Collimonas fungivorans Ter331: one gene and its partners. The main gene of each other region encodes a partner of the protein of the gene in region 2 in a complex. Links are inferred from orthologs where the notes say so. Each region holds a gene or a part of one and is shown on either strand. Other genes may lie near its edges.

Region 1 (3,861 bases), 1.7 Mb from region 2 along the record:
GGCCTTGGTGGTCGCCGTTGTGGCTTTGTCGAGCAGGGCCGCAGCCTAAGATAGGATGAAAGAATAATATGGATCGCTTGCAGTCAATGCGGGTATTTGCGAAGGTGGTGGAGCAAGGCAGCTTTGTCGCCGCGGCCCAGGTGCTGGACATGTCGAATGCGGTGGTCACGCGGCTGGTGGCCGATCTGGAAAACCATCTTGGGATCCGCCTGCTGCACCGTTCGACGCGCCGCATGGCGTTGACCGAGCCGGGCCAGGCCTACCTGGAGCGGGTGCGCCAGATCCTGGATGAAATCGACGAGGCGGAAGCCGCCGCTTCCGTATTGTCGACCAAGCCTGCAGGCACCTTGCACATCTATTCCCAGATCGGTTTCGGCCAGACCCAGCTGGCGCGCCTGCTGCCGCTGTATTCGAAACAGTATCCCGATGTGCGGCTGGACGTGACCTTGTCGGACCGCACCGTCGACCTGATCGAAGAGGGTTTCGACCTCGGCATCTTTTCAGTCAACCAGAAATTCGACGCCAGCATGGTGGCGCGCCAGCTTGGCATCGCCGAAGTGCTGCTGTGCGCCTCGCCGGCTTATATCGCCGAACATGGCGTGCCGCAGACGCCCGAGGAGCTGGCCCAGCATTCCTGCCTCAATTTTTCGATGGAACATTTGCGCCACCACTGGACTTTCCAGTCGGCCGAAGGCGCTTCGATTATTCCGATCACCAGCAAGGTCATGTCGAACAATACCGATTTGCTGCGCCAATGCTTGCTGGCGGGGATGGGCATCGCCATGCGCACCTCGTATACGCTGGGCGACGATATGGTGGCGGGACGGGTAGTGCGGGTGCTGCCCGACCACCAGATCAACAAGGTGGCGGTGCGCCTGGTCTACCCGAGCCGGCGCCTGCTGTCGGCCAAGGTGCGCAGTTTTGTCGATTTCATGATGGCGCAGTTTCCGCATCCGGATTGCGATCCGTGGCTGGCATCCTAGCCGTGGCTGGCATCCTAGATATCCGCCAGGCGCCGCAGTAAATTGGCTTCCAGCTGCCAATGGCGTCGCTCGGCGCTGCTCAAGGCTTCGGCCTGCAGTTCGGGCAGGTTCTTCTCCATCTGCGCCAGCAGGATTCTTTCAGCCAGGCGCAGGTCCATTTCAACCGGACCCAGGAACGCCACCACATCGCCGCGCTGTATCAGCAGGGTAGGGAAATTGTCGACATCCAGGTCGCCGACCAGCTCCGCCTGGTCTTCGATGTCGATCCAGACGAATTGCACTTGCGGGTGGCGTTGCGCCAGCGCCGTGAAATTAGCGAAATACTCCCGGCAGCTGCCGCACCAGGCTGCGCACAGGCAGGCTGCGACCCAGCCGTCGTCGGCCAGGGTGGCGGCAAGTTCCTGATGGTTGTCGTTATCGAGAGTGAGGATCAGCATTCGCGATATTTTACAGTGAGTGCGCCGGATTCTGCTTGAATACCCGTGGTTTCAGAGTTCGCGGGGTACTTGCGGCTGGATTGGTCCGCTCATTGGCCCACTCAATCGCGCGGAGTGCAGCCGAAGCAGCGTCGAGCGCGGTAAAATACGGCCCATGCAGACCATTCTTGCCATTGAAACATCTACCGAACTGGCCTCCGCCGCCTTGCTGCGCGACGGCCATGTGATTACCCGCGAATCGGCGGGCGTCCAGACTCATTCGCTTGCCATCCTGCCGATGGTGCAAGAGTTGCTGGCCGAGGCCGGCATCAGCCTGGCACAGTGCGATGCGCTGGCGTTCGGCGTCGGCCCCGGCTCCTTCACCGGCGTGCGCACCGCCTGCGGCATCGTGCAGGGACTGGCGTTCGGCGCCGACCTGCCGGTGCTGCCGGTGGTGACGCTGGCCGCCATGGCCCAGGCTTGCCGCGACCTGAATGGCGCCGGCGAAGTGCTGGCGGTGCTGGACGCGCGCATGGGCGAGGTCTACTGGGCCCAATATCGTTTCGCCGCCAATGCCTGGCAAGTGGTGGTCGAGCCGGTCCTGTCGGCGCCGTCGCAGGTAGCGCCTTTGCCGGTGCTGGGCGGCGTGCTGCAAGCCTGCGGCAACGGCCTGGCGGCCTACCCGGAAGCGTTTGCCGCGGCTCCGTACGCCGCCGCAGGCTTGCCGGCGGTGATGCCGAATGCGCGCCAGGTCGCTCAACTGGGCAGCGTGGCGCTGGCGCAGGGCGGCGGTTTGAGTGCGGTGGATGCGCAGCCTTTGTATTTGCGTAACAAGGTCGCGCTCACAACCGCCGAACGCGCCGCCAAGGTGAACACATGAACGCCAACGCCCAACCGAGGCCCGGCATGCGGCCGCTTGCATTTGCCGCCATGCGCATCGAAGACCTGGACGAAGTGGTGGCGATCGAAAAGGCCGTGTATTCGCATCCCTGGACCCATGGCAATTTTGTCGATTCGATCCAGAGCGGTTATCAATGCTGGGTACTGCGCGATGCGGAACAGGTACTGCTCGGCTATTTTTTCATGATGCAGGCGCTGGATGAAGCGCATCTGCTGAATATCAGCGTGCGCGAGGATGTGCAGCGGCAAGGCATCGGCAAGATGCTGCTCGACCAGGTGTGCATGCTGGCGCGCCGGCTGCAGATGCAATCGGTGCTGCTGGAAGTGCGGCCCTCGAATACGCGCGCGATTGCGATCTACCAGCGTTACGGTTTCGCCGAGATCGGCCGCCGCCGCGATTATTATCCGGCGGCTGGCGACAAGCGCGAAGAAGCCATCGTGATGAGGCTGCCTTTATGAGCGAGATGACCAGGCGTAGCGTTTTCCTCGACGAGATAGGCCTCGGCCCGCTGTGGCTGCGGCGCGATGGCGGCTTGGCGAGCGCCGAGCCGATCGAAGCCGACGACATGGCGCCCATGGAGGAAATTCCTGCAGCGGCACTGCACGGGCAACAGCCCGCACCGGTGGCGCATGCAGTGCAGGACAAGGCCGAGATCTCGGCCTGGGGCGACGACGAGCCCATATCCGCACCATCGGCAGCCGTCCATGCAGCGCAATCTCCGGCCGCCATGGACTGGACGCAATTGCAGGCGGCCGTGGCCGGCTGCACTGCTTGCGGACTTTGCCAGGGGCGCAAGAATACCGTGTTCGGCGTCGGCGACAGCAAGGCAAAATGGCTGTTTATCGGCGAGGGTCCGGGACGCAACGAGGATATCCAGGGCGAACCGTTTGTCGGCCCGGCCGGCAAGCTGCTCGACAATATCCTGCTGGCGATGGGCCTGAAGCGCGGCGACAACGCCTACATCGCGAATATCGTCAAATGCCGGCCCACCGACGGCACCGGCCGCGACCGTCCGCCGGCGGCAGACGAAGTGGCGGCTTGCATGCCGTATCTGCAGCGCCAGATCGAGCTGATACAGCCCACCATCCTGGTTGCGCTGGGCAAGACCGCAGCCTTGTCGCTGCTCGGGCTGGATGCGGCGACGCCGGTGTCGAAACTGCGCGGCACCGTACATCGCTACGCCGACCGTCCGCTGGTGGTGACTTATCACCCGGCTTACCTGCTGCGCCAGCTGGGCGACAAAGGCAAGGTCTGGAGCGACCTGTGCCTGGCCATGAGCGCCTATGCCAACGCTGCCGAATAACCCTGTAGTGCAGACCGACCTGCAGACCTGCCAGCAACAGTTTCACCAGCGCTGGAATCATCTGTCCGATCCTCACGTCAGGGCGTTGGCCTGGCTGCTGGATGCGCCCGACCTGCTGGATCCCCTGGCCGCGCAATGGCAGGGAAAGGTCGCCAGTTATGCCGACGCCGACCTGGCGGCATGGCTGGCCGAACTGGAGCAGACGCCGGAAAAACTGCAAGCCTTGCACCGCCATATCGACAGCCTGCCGTCGACCCG
Region 2 (3,819 bases):
CTCGAAACACTGCGGCCGCAGCTGATACGGTTCGCTGCGCTGCAGTTGCGCAATGACGCCCTGGCCGAAGATGCTGTCTCGGAAACTATACTTGCGGTGCTGGAGCATCCTGACCGTTTCCAGGAACAGTCCTCGTTCAAGACCTATGTCATCGGCATCCTCAAGCACAAATTGCTGGACCAGCTGCGGCGCGGCAAGCGCGAAGTGCAGCTGAATATCGACGAAGATGCGGACCGCAGCGACGCCGACATGATCGACGCCTTGTTCACGTCGAAAGGACATGCGGTAGAAGCCGCGCCCAGCTGGGGCAATCCCGACCAGGCGCTGGAGCGCAAGGAGTTTTTCGATATCCTGCAATTATGCATCGACAAGCTGCCTGCCAAAACTGGGCGCATTTTCATGATGCGGGAATGGCTGGAACTGGATACGGAGGCGATTTGCAAGGAACTGGAAATTACCGCCGCCAATGCCTGGGTGCTGCTGTACCGGGCGCGCGCCCGGTTGCGCGAATGTTTGCAGCTAAACTGGTTCGGCACGCAGGCTTGAATCAGCGGCTTTCATACACAATGTAAGATAATTCCAGTTTTATTGTAAGTATTGCATCCGTGATGCGACTAACCATGAATACCGAAATATCCGCCCAGCCAGTTACTTTATTTTATGCCATATAAGCGCCTGATCCCACATTGCCGCGATACCCAGCAACTCCTGTCGCAGGCGCAGGACAGCAATCTGCCGCCGCTGACCCGGGCGCGGGTGCGTGTGCACCTGTGGACCTGCACGGCTTGCACCCGGTTTTCGCAGCAGCTGGCTTTCATGCGGCAGGCGATGCAGCAGCTGGGCAAGGATTAACCTCTGGCTGCAAAAAAAGGAGGGCTTTCCTTTACAATGCGCCATTCCTTACCTATTGCCCTACCCATGATTGTTCTCGGCGTTGAATCTTCCTGTGACGAAACCGGCCTCGCGCTCTACGATACCGAGCGCGGCTTGCTGGCGCACGCCCTCTATTCGCAAGTGGCGATGCATGAACAATACGGCGGCGTGGTGCCGGAGCTGGCTTCGCGCGACCATATCCGGCGCGCCATTCCTTTACTGCAACAGGTATTGGCTGAAAGCGGCATCGCGCGGCAAGACATCGACGCCATCGCCTATACCCAGGGACCGGGGCTGGCGGGAGCGCTGCTGGTAGGCGCGTCGGTTGCCTGCGGCCTCGGTCTGGCGCTGGACAAGCCGATGCTGGGTGTGCATCACCTGGAAGGACATTTGTTGTCGCCGCTGCTGGCCAGCGATCCCCCCAGCTTTCCGTTTGTCGCCTTGCTGGTGTCGGGTGGCCATACCCAGCTGATGCGGGTCGACGGCGTCGGCCAATACAGTTTGCTGGGCGAAACGCTGGACGACGCCGCCGGCGAAGCGTTCGACAAATCGGCCAAGCTGCTTGGACTCGGTTATCCCGGCGGACCGGCGATTTCGCGCCTGGCCGAATTCGGCGACCCTTCGGTATACCAGTTGCCGCGGCCCATGCTGCATTCGAAAAACCTGGATTTCAGCTTCTCTGGCCTGAAAACGGCAGTGTTGACCCTTGTCAAAAAGCATACGACCAATATCTGCGAACAAGACAAGGCCAATATCGCCCGCGCCTTCGTCGATGCGCTGGTTGAGGTGCTGCTGGCTAAATGCCTGGCTGCGCTGAAACAGACCGGCCTCAAGCGCCTGGTGATCGCCGGCGGAGTAGGCGCCAACCAGCAATTGCGTAGCGCCCTCAATGCGGCGGCGGAGAAGCGGCGCTTCAGGGTGTATTACCCGGAACTGGAGTTTTGCACCGATAATGGCGCCATGATTGCCTTTGCCGGCGCGATGCGCTTGCAAATCAATCCGCAGGCGGCGCAGCGTAGCTATGCGTTCAATGTACGGCCGCGCTGGCCGCTGAATGAAGTAGAGCTCATTTCATAAATATTCGTGAGTGCGAACGCGGCTATTTGGGAGGTAGTGCAAGGCGCGTCGCGCAGCCAAGGGTGGGTTCCCTTGGCAAGCGGCGCAACGCAGCAATACGCCCAAATAGCCCGTTCCCGAAGGGTTCTTGCCAGAAGAGGCGCTGGCCGCGTTGCACTCCTTGCCGATAGCACCGCTATCGGACGCGTCGCGCGCCTTGCCAGCGCCTCTTCTGGCAAGAACGCATCTCACGAATATTTATGAAATGAGCTCTGGGTATCTGAGCAAATTCCCGGCTAGGCGTATAATGCGCGACTGTGGTACAAAACATGTCGGCAATGATGTCAAAGTGGTAACCCGGCTTGCAGTGCCTGTTATGGCACTTCCACAATCATTTGGTTCGCATGGTGGCGCTGTGGCTTGCCTTGGCAAGCACTGGTCGTCAGCAATGGGCCGACACGAAATTCACGATTCAATTGAGAGCAAATAGTGCCTTTGTTTGAGTGCATCCTGCACCAAAGGCCGCCAACTACCATGTCCGATATTCAACCTGAGATTCAGTCCGAGATTCAGTCTGAGATGCAAGCTGATCCAGCAGTGCCAACCACACCCACCGTCCGTTTCGCAGATTTCGGGCTGTCCCCGGATATCCTGCGGGCATTGAACGATCAGGGTTATGTCCATCCCACGCCGATCCAGGCGGAAGCCATCCCGGTGGTGCTGCAGGGACGCGACGTGATGGGGGCGGCGCAAACGGGAACCGGCAAGACAGCCGGTTTTTCCTTGCCTATCATCCAGCTGCTGCTGGCGCATGCCAATACCAGCGCCTCGCCGGCGCGGCATCCGGTGCGCGCCCTGATCCTGACGCCGACGCGTGAACTGGCCGACCAGGTCGCGGAAAACGTCAAAGCCTATTGTCGGCATACCCCCCTGCGTTCGACCGTGGTGTTCGGCGGCGTCGATATCGCGCCGCAAACCGCAGCCTTGCGTTCCGGCATCGAGATCGTGATTGCGACGCCGGGCCGCCTGCTGGACCACGTGCAGCAAAAGACCCTGAACCTGTCGCAGACGCAAATCCTGGTGATGGACGAAGCCGACCGCATGCTGGACATGGGTTTCCTGCCAGACCTGCAGCGCATCATCAACCTGTTGCCGAAAGAGCGGCAGAACCTGATGTTCTCCGCCACGTTCTCGGGCGAGATCAAGAAGCTGGCGGCGACTTTCCTCAAGAACCCGGTGACGATCGAAGTGGCGCGCAGCAACGCCACCGCCGACAACGTGACGCAGACCATGTACCACGTCAATGAGCAGACCAAGGCTGAGGCGGTGTCGTACATCATCCGCGAACGCAACCTGAAGCAGGTCATCGTTTTCTCGAATACCAAGATCGGCGCATCGAAACTGGCCCGTCACCTGGAAAACGAAGGCGTCAACGCCTCGGCGATCCATGGCGACAAGACGCAAAATGAGCGCATGGCGGCGCTGGAAGCATTCAAGCGGGGCGAAATCGAAGTGCTGGTGGCAACTGACGTCGCCGCGCGCGGCCTGGATATCGCCGAACTGCCGTGCGTGATCAATTTTGATTTGCCGTACAACGCAGAAGACTATGTGCACCGTATCGGCCGCACCGGCCGCGCCGGCGCTTCCGGCGATGCGATTTCCCTATATGCCGACAAGGACGAACGCTTGCTGGTCGACATCGAAAAGATGATCAAGTACAAGTTCGTGCGCGCCGAGCTGACCGGATTTGTCGCCAAGCCCGCAAGCGCCGAACGCGAGCGTTCTTCCGGACGCGGCGCCGATGCGCGCAACGGCCGTGGCGAACGTGGCGAGGGGCGCGCCCCTGCGTCCGACCGCAGCACGCAGCATACACGCAGCGCCTACACTTCG
Region 3 (3,593 bases), 2.9 Mb from region 2 along the record:
AAGGCGCTGGCCGGGTATTTCCTGGCGATCAAGCTGCTGGCGCTGCCGGCCATGGCCTGGCTGCTGGGGCAGTGGCTGGGACTAGCGCCGTCGCAACTGCAGCTGGTGGTGCTGTTCTGCGCCCTGCCTACCGCCTCCAGCGCTTATATCCTGGCGGCCCGGATGGGCGGCAACGGTCCTCTGGTAGCGTTCATGATTTCCGCCGGCACCATGTTGTCGGCGCTGACTTTGCCATTCTGGCTGTGGGTGCTGCAGCACTAATCGATGCCGTGCTGCTGCAGCGCCCAGGCTACATGCTCGCGCACCAGCTCGGACGGATAGTCGCTGCGCTGCTGCAAGGCGGCAATGATCTCTGGCGAGCCGGCGCCTGCCGCTGCGGCATTACCAAGGCCGACCGCCATGTTGCGCAGCCAGCGCTGGTAACCGATGCGGCGGATCGGACTGCCTTCCATGCGACTGTTGAACTGCTCTTCGCTCCAGCCGAACAGCTCCACCAGCGTGGCTTGGTCAAGACCGTTGCGGACGTCGAAATCGCCCAGCGTCGACGGCTGCGCAAACTTGTTCCATGGACAAAACAGCTGGCAATCGTCGCAGCCGTAGACGCGGTTGCCGATCAGCGGCCGCAGTTCCACCGGGATGCTGCCCTTCAGCTCGATCGTCAGGTAAGAGATGCAGCGGCGGGCGTCGAGCCGGTAAGGGCCGACGATCGCCTGGGTCGGGCAGACATCGATGCAGGCGCTGCATTGCCCGCAATGCGAGCTGATGGCCTGGTCGACCGGCAATGGCAGGTCGGTCAGGATTTCGCCAAGGAAGAAAAACGAGCCGGCTTCGCGATTCAGCAGCAAGGTGTGCTTGCCGCGCCAGCCCAGGCCGGCCTTCTGCGCCAGGGCTACCTCCATCACCGGCGCCGAATCGGTAAACACGCGATAGCCGAATTCGCCGATTTCGCCCTTGATGCGGTCCGCCAGCTGCTGCAGACGCGAGCGCAGCACCTTGTGGTAATCGCGGCCGCGCGCATACAGCGAGATAGTGGCGCTGCCGGCGGCTGCCGGCGCCAGCCGCGCCTGCTCGCGCGGGCGCCAGCTGCCCTGGTCATCCTGATAGGCGCGCGGCAGGTAATCCATGCGCACCGCGATCGCCCGGATCGCGCCGGGCACCAGTTCGGCAGGCCGGGCGCGCTTCATTCCGTGCGCTGCCATATAATCCATCTCACCGTGATAGCCCAGCTCCAGCCATGCCTCGAAACCAGCCTCCTGCTGCGCCAGGTCGACATCGCTGATGCGGACATCGGCAAAACCAAGCTCCCGCCCCCAGGCTTTGATGGTGGTGGCTAGCGCGCTTAGATTTTGGTCGATTACTGCCATGGCTGGTGTGTTTCAGAAAGACTAGATACAAAGGACTATGTTACGAGATGCCGCATTTTACAACCCACCTGCATGACGAGGCCGGAACCAACGCGCTGGGCGCCGCCTTGGCCCGGGCTTTGCTGCCCGGACTGGCGATCCACCTGCACGGCGACCTGGGCGCCGGCAAGACCGCGCTGACCCGCGCCCTGCTGCATGCCGCCGGCCACCAGGGCCACGTCAAGAGCCCTACTTACACCTTGGTGGAACCTTATACGATCCAGATAGCCCAACAGGCGGTCGAAGTGATGCACTTCGATTTGTACCGGATGGCCAGCCCGGATGAATTCCTGGAAGCCGGTTTCCGCGAATACTTCAACCCCGACACCATCTGTATCGTCGAATGGCCGGAAAAGGCGGACACCGCGTTGCCGCCGCCCGACATCAGCGTATTACTGAGTGTTTCCGATGTTTCCGACAAGGGACGTGATGTAGAATTGCAGGCGTTATCTGATAAGGGTAGTCAATGTCTCGCTCGACTGAAATTTGCACCAAACCTCTAAAATCAAAAATCCGCCGCACCATCCTCAAGGCCGGCGGTACTTTGCTCATTTCAGTACTGGCGCCGCTGTCGGCGCGCGCCGCGCAGATTGTCGCGGTACGGGTCTGGCCGGCGGACGACTACACCCGCGTCACCCTGGAAAACGACGCCGAATTGAAAACCACCCATTTCCTGGTGCAGAACCCGGACCGCATGGTGGTCGACATCGAAGGCATCGAACTCAATCCGACCTTGAAGGAACTGGTCGCCAAGATCCAGCCTAACGATCCCTATATCAAGCAAGTCCGGGTCGGCCAGAACCGCCCGAATGTGGTGCGGCTGGTGTTCGACCTCAAGGAAGAAGTCAAGCCGCAGGTGTTTACCCTGGCGCCGGTAGGCGGTTACCAGCACCGGCTGGTGTTCGACCTGTATCCGGTCAATCCGCCCGACCCGATCCAGGCGATGATAGAAAAAGGCGAATGGCCGTCCGCCAACCCGGGAGAAATCGCGCCGCCGGTGGCGCAAACCAAACCAGAACAAAAACCGACGCCGCCGTTGCAGCCGCAGCCCGAGCAGCCACCGGTGGCCCGCATCGACCCGAAACCGGACCGCACCACGACCCTGACGCGCATGATCACGATCGCGCTCGATCCCGGCCACGGCGGTGAAGATCCCGGCGCCACCGGGCGCGGCGGCAACCGTGAAAAAGACGTCGTGCTGTCCATCGCCAAACGGCTCAAGGCCAAGATCGAGCAGCAGCCGAACATGCGGGTGATGCTGACGCGCGATGCCGATTTTTTCGTGCCGCTCGGAGTCCGTGTGCAAAAGGCCCGCAAGGTGCAGGCCGACCTGTTCGTCTCCATCCACGCCGACGCCTTTGTCACGCCAACCGCACGCGGCTCCTCGGTATTCGCCTTGTCAGAAAAGGGCGCCAGCTCCACCGCCGCGCGCTGGCTGGCCAACAAGGAAAACTCGGCCGACCTGATCGGCGGCATCAACATCAAGAGCCACGACCGCCAGCTGGCCAGCGTGCTGCTGGATCTGTCGACCACGGCGCAGATCAACGACAGCATGAAGCTCGGCAGCGCGGTGCTGAGCGAAATCGGCGGCATCAACAAGCTGCACAAGGGTGCGGTGGAACAAGCCGGTTTTGCGGTGCTGAAAGCGCCGGACATCCCGAGCATTCTGATTGAAACCGCCTTCATTTCGAACCCGGAAGAAGAAGCCAGGCTGACCGACAATGCCTACCAGGACCAGATGGCCGATGCGGTCCTGAAAGGCATCAAGAAGTATTTTGCCCACAATCCGCCGCTGGCGCGGAACCGCCTGACCTGATCCGGCAGGCTTGAAAACAACAAGGGCGCGCTGCAAAAGCTTGCAGCGCGCCCTTGTTTCATCCGGCGTCGGCAGTTATGCGCCGCCGCGCATTTTCTTGTAGAACTTCCACAAGCCGCCAAGCGCCACCGGCACCACCGCCGCGCCGACGCCGATCAGCACGATGGTGTTCAGGTGATCGCGGATGACCGGGATGTTGCCGAAGAAGTATCCGGCCGAGACCAGGCCGACCACCCAGATCAGGGCGCCGGTGATATTGAAGAACTGGAATTTGGAGAAAGTCATTTCCGACACGCCGGCCACAAACGGCGCGAAAGTCCGCACGATAGGCACAAAACGCGACAGGATGATGGTCTTGCCGCCGTGGTGTTCAT

Evidence for each region. Proteins that work in one complex are often made in the same cells at the same time.
Region 1: the proteins of tsaD (region 2) and tsaB are in contact, whole or in part, in a solved structure (PDB 4WQ4), measured with the Escherichia coli proteins. The link is inferred for Collimonas fungivorans Ter331 from one-to-one orthologs.
Region 3: the proteins of tsaD (region 2) and tsaE are in contact, whole or in part, in a crystal structure (PDB 6N9A), measured with the Thermotoga maritima proteins. The link is inferred for Collimonas fungivorans Ter331 from one-to-one orthologs. Residues at the interface, in WP_004082750.1 of Thermotoga maritima: Cys10, Asp11, Arg49, His50, Leu82, Gly84, Gly135, Gly136, Glu154, Thr155, Leu156, Asp157, Asp158, Ser159, Glu162, Asp165, Lys166, Arg169, Leu170, Tyr175, Lys213, Thr214, Leu217, Tyr218, Gln221, Arg222, Asn324; in WP_004082108.1 of Thermotoga maritima: Leu37, Gly38, Lys46, Lys57, Val59, Lys60, Ser61, Thr63, Phe64, Thr65, Leu66, Met67, Val69, Pro71, Tyr82, Arg83, Leu84, Asp86, Asp88, Phe89, Asp93, Ile128, Asp130, Glu131, Arg134.

Annotation. Positions count from the first base shown.
Region 1 is NC_015856.1:2,892,439-2,896,299, reverse strand. Bases 451-3,426 are described here. They hold tsaB (tRNA (adenosine(37)-N6)-threonylcarbamoyltransferase complex dimerization subunit type 1 TsaB), read left to right. Parts: upstream 451-1,574; coding sequence 1,575-2,279; downstream 2,280-3,426. Other genes in these bases: CFU_RS12520 (uracil-DNA glycosylase), read left to right, coding at 2,755-3,426; rimI (ribosomal protein S18-alanine N-acetyltransferase), read left to right, coding at 2,276-2,758; CFU_RS12535 (thioredoxin family protein), read right to left, coding at 998-1,420; CFU_RS12540 (LysR family transcriptional regulator), read left to right, coding at 451-983. Outside these bases: CFU_RS12545 (hypothetical protein), read left to right, coding at 1-49; more of CFU_RS12540, read left to right, coding at 69-450; more of CFU_RS12520, read left to right, coding at 3,427-3,603; CFU_RS12515 (DUF1853 family protein), read left to right, coding at 3,584-3,861. UniProt on the Escherichia coli protein: Required for the formation of a threonylcarbamoyl group on adenosine at position 37 (t(6)A37) in tRNAs that read codons beginning with adenine.
Region 2 is NC_015856.1:1,210,511-1,214,329, forward strand. What follows is about bases 1-2,934. They hold tsaD (tRNA (adenosine(37)-N6)-threonylcarbamoyltransferase complex transferase subunit TsaD), read left to right. Parts: upstream 1-918; coding sequence 919-1,950; downstream 1,951-2,934. Other genes in these bases: CFU_RS05365 (sigma-70 family RNA polymerase sigma factor), read left to right, coding at 1-546; CFU_RS05370 (zf-HC2 domain-containing protein), read left to right, coding at 661-852; CFU_RS05380 (DEAD/DEAH box helicase), read left to right, coding at 2,509-2,934. Also shown: more of CFU_RS05380, read left to right, coding at 2,935-3,819.
Region 3 is NC_015856.1:4,158,281-4,161,873, forward strand. The notes cover bases 451-3,158. They hold tsaE (tRNA (adenosine(37)-N6)-threonylcarbamoyltransferase complex ATPase subunit type 1 TsaE), read left to right. Parts: upstream 451-1,411; coding sequence 1,412-1,906; downstream 1,907-3,158. Other genes in these bases: queG (tRNA epoxyqueuosine(34) reductase QueG), read right to left, coding at 451-1,364; CFU_RS18555 (N-acetylmuramoyl-L-alanine amidase), read left to right, coding at 1,870-3,158. In the rest of the region: CFU_RS18540 (AEC family transporter), read left to right, coding at 1-261; more of queG, read right to left, coding at 258-450; more of CFU_RS18555, read left to right, coding at 3,159-3,219; CFU_RS18560 (VTT domain-containing protein), read right to left, coding at 3,295-3,593. UniProt on the Escherichia coli protein: Required for the formation of a threonylcarbamoyl group on adenosine at position 37 (t(6)A37) in tRNAs that read codons beginning with adenine.